2 linked regions of the Methylorubrum extorquens genome follow. The protein of the gene in region 2 binds, or shares a complex with, the protein of the main gene of each other region. Links are inferred from orthologs where the notes say so. Each region holds a gene or a part of one and is shown on either strand. Other genes may lie near its edges.

Region 1 (3,228 bases), 1.3 Mb from region 2 along the record:
GAGCGAGCCGCGAGGAGCAGGCGGACGGGTCGGGGCCTGCGCCGATCGCCGAGCCGCATCTGCGCCAGCGCCGGGCGGCCTCCGCCTTCGCGCTCTCGACGATCCCCCTCGTCGCGCTCGTCGTCTACGGCCTCTACGGCTCGCCGAACCTCCCCTCGCAGACCGACGCCGACCGCAAGGCGACGCGGGCCGGCGCGCAGGATCTGATGACCGCCATCGGCCAGATCGAGGCACGGCTCGCCAACCACCCGGACGACGTCCGCGGCTGGAGCGTGCTCGGCCCCGTCTACATGCGGCTGGGTCGGTTCGACGACGCGGCCCGCGCCTACGCGGCGCTGGTCCGCCTCAAGGGCGAGGACGCCCAGGCTCTGTCCGATTGGGGCGAGGCCCTGGTCGCGGCCGCCGACGGCACGGTCTCGCCGGAGGCGCGCAAGGTGCTGGGCCGGGCGCTCGCCGCCGACCCGAAGGCGGCCAAGCCCCAGTTCTATCTCGCCCGCGGCGACGAGCAGTCCGGCGACGTAGCCGGCGCCGTGCGGCGGCTGGAAGCGATGGCGGCCTCCGCCCCCGCGGACGCACCCTGGCTGCCGACGGTGCGCGAGAACCTCGCCCGGCTGAAGGGTGAGACCATGGCCGCGCCGAAGGCCGGAGGAGAAGCCGGGGAGGGCGTCAAGGACGCCGCCAAGGAAGGCGCGATGTCCGAGGCGCCGGTGGCCGGGCCGGGCGGCAACATCCAGGCTCTGCCCCCCTCGGAGCGGATCGACGCGATTCGCGGCATGGTCGAGGGGCTGGAGCGGCGCTTGGCCAAGCAGGGCGGCAGCGCCGACGAGTGGCTGCGCCTCGTGCGCTCCCACGCGGTGCTCGGCGAGCGCGACAAGGCGCTCGATGCGCTGGAGCGCGGGCGCAAGGCGTTTCCCGACGATAAGGAGGCGCAGGCGCGTTTCGATGCGCAGGCCCACGAACTCGGCCTCGCCGGGGCCGGGGCACCCCCGCCGAAGGCAGAGAACGGCGAAAAGTCCGGCGAGAAGAATGCGGCGGAGCCCGACGCCGCCACCGCGATCCGAGCGATGCCGCCGGCCGAGCGCGAGGCGGCGATCCGCGGTATGGTCGCGAGCCTCGACCGGCGGCTCGCCGCCAAGGGCGGCAGCGCCGACGAGTGGATGCGGCTCGTGCGCTCCTACGGCGTGATCGGCGATCGGGCCGCCGCAGCCCGGGCCCTCGACCGGGCCAGGATGGCGCTCGCCGCCAACCCGAACGCCGTGGAACGCCTCGATGCGCTCGGCAAGGAACTCGGTCTGACACCGGCTCAACCGTAGCGGAAGGCCGCCCCTGACAATCGGTCCCGCCCGTTCAACCTTGACCCCGCGGGCGGGCGGGCCGAAACCGGTCTCTTGATCCTCAGCAGACGTCGGACCACCATCAGGCCTTCAAGCCTGAAGGAACGAGAAGAAGCCGACGAACCGGGACGGAACCGTCGTGACCCGCAAGAGCCGCCGCCTGATCCTCATCGCCGCCTGCGGCGCCGTGCTGGCCCTGGCGCTCGGGCTGATCCTGTCGGCGATGAGCGGCTCGATCGTGTTCTTCCGCTCCCCCGCCGATGTGGCGGCGCAGGGTGTGGCGCCGGGCACCCGCTTCCGCCTCGGCGGCCTCGTCAAGGACGGCTCGGTGAAGCGCGGGCCCGATCAGAACGTCGAATTCGCGGTGACGGACACCAACGCCACGGTTCCCGTACAGTATCGCGGCCTGCTGCCGGACCTGTTCCGCGAGGGCCAGGGCATCGTCGCCGAGGGCACGCTCGATGTCGGCGGCGTGTTCCGGGCCGACACGGTGCTGGCCAAGCACGACGAGAATTACATGCCCCGCGAGGTCGCCGACGCCCTGAAGGCGCAGGGACGCTGGCAGGAAGGCGGGGGCAAGGAAGCCCCCAAGGACGCGGCGAAGCCCGAGACGGCCGACGCCACCCTGGGCCAGCGCAGCGAGCGGTGAAAGATTCCATGACCGTCCGGACCGAAACCGCGCGAGGGAACTGCCGGTGATCGTCGAAATCGGCCATTACGCGCTGGCGCTCGCGCTGGCGCTCTCCCTGGTGCAGGCGGTGATGCCCGCTTGGGCCGCCCGCTCGGGCGACGGGGCGTTGCGCGAGGTGGCGGGGCCCGCCGCGCTCGGCACCTTCGCCTGCATCCTGTTCGCCTTCTGCGCGCTGACCTACGCGCACGTGACGTCGGACTTCTCGGTCCAGAACGTCGTCGAGAACTCGCACACCGCCAAGCCCTTGATCTACAAGATCTCCGGCGTCTGGGGGAACCACGAGGGCTCGATGCTCCTCTGGGTGCTGATCCTCGCTTTGTTCGGCGCCTGGGTCGCCACCGCCAAGACCTCCGTGCCACCGGTGCTGCGCACCAACGCGCTGATGGTTCAGGCGAGCATTACCTTCGTGTTCGTGCTGTTCATCATCACGACCTCGAATCCCTTCGCCCGCGTCGCGCCGGCGCCGCTGGAGGGCAACGACCTCAACCCGCTGCTGCAGGATTTCGGCCTCGCGATCCATCCGCCGCTGCTCTATCTCGGCTATGTCGGCTTCTCGGTGACCTTCGCCTTCGCCGTCGCCGCCTTGATCGAGGGGCGCATCGATGCCGTCTGGGCGCGGGCGGTGCGGCCCTGGGCCCTGATCGCCTGGAGCTTCCTGACGCTTGGCATCGCCATGGGCTCGTACTGGGCCTATTACGAACTCGGCTGGGGCGGCTGGTGGTTCTGGGATCCGGTCGAGAACGCCTCGCTGATGCCCTGGATCGCCGGCACGGCGCTGTTGCACTCCATCGTCGTCATGGAAAAGCGCGACGCGCTCAAGGTCTGGACGGTCCTGCTCGCCATCCTCACCTTCTCGCTCTCGCTGGTCGGCACCTTCATCGTCCGCTCGGGGCTGCTCACCTCGGTGCACAGCTTCGCTTCCGATCCGAGCCGCGGCGTGTTCATCCTCGCGATCCTCGCGCTGTTCATCGGCGGCGCGCTGACCCTGTTCGCGTGGCGGGCGCCGAGCTTGCGCCAGGGCGGCCTGTTCGCGCCGATCTCCCGCGAGGGCGCTCTGGTGATGAACAACCTGTTCCTCGTCGCCGCCTGCGCCACGGTGTTCGTCGGCACGCTCTACCCGCTGCTGCTGGAGATGCTGACGGGCGAGAAGATCTCGGTCGGCCCGCCCTTCTTCAACTGGACCTTCATCCCGCTAGCGCTGCC
Region 2 (3,537 bases):
GCGCATCGGTCAATGCGCCCGTCGCCCGGGGTGCCCCGTTGCGAGGGGCGATCCACAATCGCGGATCGGGCCTGTGCGCAGGGGCGCATGGCAGCCAAAAAGAAAAAAGGCCGCCCCGAAGGACGGCCCGAAGTCTAGGGAGGAAACGCCCAAGAAGGGCTGCAGGACCGCGACGCCATCGCGATCCGGCATGGCCATGATTTCTCAGGTTGCAGTGCACAAAGCAATCGCCGACGCGTCGGATCGGGCATGCATTTGTCGCATATGTTCGGCTCCGATCTCATCAGCTCAGGCGGAGCCATTCGGCTGCCCAAGGGTTTCGGTGCTCCGAATGCCCGCTCATGGATGCCAGATATGCCCCGTTGGATGTTCGTGTTCCCCGTCGCGCTGATGATCCTTGCGGGGCTAGTCGTCTTCGCCTTCACGCTGACCGGCCCGACCGACAGCCAGAACACCCACGCTCCCGAGACCGGACAGACCCGCTGACATCGCCGATTCCCGGAATGCGCCGTCCCCTGATCGATTTCGGCCTGCAAATTGCGAAGTTTGCGCGGTCACAATCGTGCGGTGGGGTTCTCCATGCGAGTCGAATGCGTTTTCATCCTGAGCGGCCTTCTGCTCCCGAGCGGCGCTCACGCATTCGAAGCGCATGCGGACGCAGCGGCCTTCGCCGCCGCGGCCCGTCACCATGTCGGTGAACGCGTCACGCTCGATCATTGCCACCTCGTCCACGCGACCGACGACGAGATCACCTGCATCGGCCTGTTGCCGGAGGATGCAGCGGGCAATATCCGCTTGGCCGGCAAGCTTCTGATCCGGATCGCGGCCGCGGAGACGCAAGGCCGCACACGTGCCCTCGAACTGTGCGCCGGTGGCGCTCTCGGCGAAGCCTGCGAGGTGAGCGTGGCGGGCGAGGTGTTCGATGCCTCTCCTTCGTTCGGGCTCGGCGAAGCCCATCTGATGGGACTGCGCGAAGCGACGATCTGCTGGCCTGACTGAATCCGGAGAAGCGCTGCCGAGCTTGATCTTGATAGAACGGTGCTCGCGAGAACCGATAGTGAGCCAGCTTCCGGCGGTGGATCGGCATGAACCCTCAGGGGTCTAGTGCGTTCCAGCTCCAAGGGAGTTTGCCGATGATCACACGTCTCTCGTTTGCCGCGGTTCTGGTCGCGGCCCTCGCCACATCCGCTGCCGCCCAAGGGCCGGCGCAGACCGGTACCGGTGGTGGTCCGACCTCGACCATCTACGCACCGAACACCTCGGCCGTCGGTCAGACCATGCCGCCTCCCGGGGCGGGCGGTGCGACTCGTGGCTCGGGAAATCCCGATCGCGAGAACGCCATGGAGAAGAAGAACGACAAGATCGACACCGGGATCTGCATCGGCTGCGATAAGTAGATCCGGCGAACCGAGACGCAGCCTCCCGAGCGCCGCGCCAGGGTCACTCCGACCAGCGTAGCGCGGCGGCGGCGGCCAGGGTGCCGACCACCGCCGCGATCAGGCTCAAGGCGGCCAGCACCGTCAACGGGGTCGTGAACGGCACCGTGCCGCCCACGGCAGCCTCGGCCGCTGAGACCCCGAAGATCAGAGTCGGCACCATCAGCGGCAGTACGATAATGGCCAGGATCAGGCCGCCCCGACGGATGGTGGCGGTCAACGCCGCGCCGACGGCGCCGATGAAGGCCAGGGCCGGCGTGCCCAGGGCAAGCGTCAGGGCCGTGGCACCCATGGCCTTCGGGGAGAGTGCCACCAGCAGGCCGAACAGCGGAGAAGCGAGCGCCAGAGGCAGACCAGTGGTGAGCCAGGAGGCCAGAACCTTGGCCAGCACCACCAGCTCCAGCGGCACCGCGGCGGCGGTCATCAGGTCGAGGGAGCCATCCTCCTCGTCCGACTGAAACAACCGGTCGAGACCGATCAGGGTTGCAAGCACTGCCGACAGCCAGAGAATCGCGGGGCCGATCCGCGACAGCAGGTTCATGTCGGGGCCCAGCGCGAAGGGCACCAGCACCACGATCATCAGGAAGAAAACGAGCGACAGCGCGCCCGAGCCCCCGACCCGGGCGGCCAGTTTCAGATCGCGGGCGAGGAGGGCGGAGAAGGCACGGATCACAGCCAATCCTCTGCCTGGTACGCCGCCTCGGAGACAGCGTCGGATGTCGCTAAGGCGATGCGCAGCTCGCGGGCATCTTCCAAGCCGAGGGCTTGGTGCGTTGCAGCAACCACGAGCCCGCCTTCGGCCCGGTGGCGTCCCATCAGTCCGGCGAGAACACCCTGCGATGCGAGGTCCAGGGCGGCAGTCGGCTCGTCGAGCAGCCAGAGCGGGCGGCGGCAGACGAGGAGGCGCGCCAGCGCCACCCGGCGCCGCTGCCCTGCTGAGAGATAGCCGACCGGCAAGCGCGCCACGTGCGGCAGGCCCATCGCCTCCAGGGCCGCCTTCGGGGAGGCCGCGGGACTGCCGAGCAGGTCGCGGGCGAATTCGAGATTCTCGGCGGCCGTCAGCGCCGATTTCAATCCGTCCCTGTGCCCGACCACGTGGAGGCATTCCGGCAGGTTCGCCTCGCCGATGCCCTCGGCGCGGATCGTGCCGGTATCGGGCTTGAGGCGGCCGGACAGCATCGTGAGCAGGCTCGATTTGCCTGCGCCGTTGCGCCCGGTGACCATCAAGCCTTCGCCGGGTCCAAGCGCGAAGGAAAGGCCGGAAAAAATGCGGCGTCCGGAGCGGCGACAGGCCAGATTCTCGACGATCAACCGCACGGATCGGCCTTCGATGAGGTTGAGGTCCGCACGCTTCGTCTCGATCCTGCCTGTCTGATCTCCTCGCCTTGCGCGAGGTGACACCGGGACATCTCGCGAGCGGAGAGGTCGGTCTCGTGCGGCCTATAGCGGATCGTTCGACGGCGCGCGAACCGCTCCGGTCGCCGACGGATTGATTCGGTGATACCGGATGGCAGTTTCGCAGGATGGCCGACCATGGGTGCCGAGACATGCTCGGGCTCCACCTGACACGTCCGGAGAGGCTTTTGCCTGCGATCCCGTCGCCGGACGCACACAATCGGAGGCCCGACTCGCACGCCTGACTCTGGATCAACGCGAGACGTTCTGGGACGCGGTACACCGCTGCCACGGCTTAGCCGCGGATGGGAGTCGGGCGCATCGGCAGGGCGGGACCGCGATATCAGTCGCGAGCCTGTGTCATCGGACCAGTAGCGGCCAATTTCGAAACGTTCTATAGACCGGCCCAGGCTGCGCCGCGCGATCATTCCAGGGCGTCCAAATCGCCCCTCGCGCACCATCCTGAGTGTCATTCGCGGGCCTCCCGGCCGCCGGGAGTTTCCCGAGGGCACTCGCTACCCGGGCACCCCCGGGGCGGCGCGCGCTCCTTGGAGCGCCTTTCGGCCGAACACCTCTCGTGGCGCAGGTTATGCCTGCTCCGTGTTCGCTAACGCCAGCTCAGGACCCGACTCGCCGTGGCATCCCTCGACAGCTTCAAGGCTCGCCAAACGCTTCAAGCAGGCGGCAAGACCTACACCTACTACTC

Evidence for each region.
Region 1: the proteins of ccmB (region 2) and ccmE are in contact, whole or in part, in a solved structure (PDB 8CE8), measured with the Escherichia coli proteins. The link is inferred for Methylorubrum extorquens from one-to-one orthologs.

Annotation. Positions count from the first base shown.
Region 1 is NZ_JALJXF010000001.1:4,614,680-4,617,907, forward strand. The notes cover bases 322-3,228. They hold ccmE (cytochrome c maturation protein CcmE), read left to right. Parts: upstream 322-1,473; coding sequence 1,474-1,983; downstream 1,984-3,228. Other genes in these bases: ccmI (c-type cytochrome biogenesis protein CcmI), read left to right, coding at 322-1,313; J2W78_RS21585 (heme lyase CcmF/NrfE family subunit), read left to right, coding at 2,030-3,228. In the rest of the region: more of ccmI, read left to right, coding at 1-321. UniProt on the Escherichia coli protein: Heme chaperone required for the biogenesis of c-type cytochromes. Transiently binds heme delivered by CcmC and transfers the heme to apo-cytochromes in a process facilitated by CcmF and CcmH.
Region 2 is NZ_JALJXF010000001.1:3,349,821-3,353,357, reverse strand. What follows is about bases 276-3,168. They hold ccmB (heme exporter protein CcmB), read right to left. Parts: upstream 2,110-3,168; coding sequence 1,441-2,109; downstream 276-1,440. Other genes in these bases: ccmA (heme ABC exporter ATP-binding protein CcmA), read right to left, coding at 2,106-2,753; J2W78_RS15835 (hypothetical protein), read left to right, coding at 1,134-1,397; J2W78_RS15840 (hypothetical protein), read left to right, coding at 580-999; J2W78_RS24755 (hypothetical protein), read left to right, coding at 355-486. Also shown: aconitate hydratase AcnA, read left to right, coding at 3,467-3,537. UniProt on the Escherichia coli protein: Required for the export of heme to the periplasm for the biogenesis of c-type cytochromes.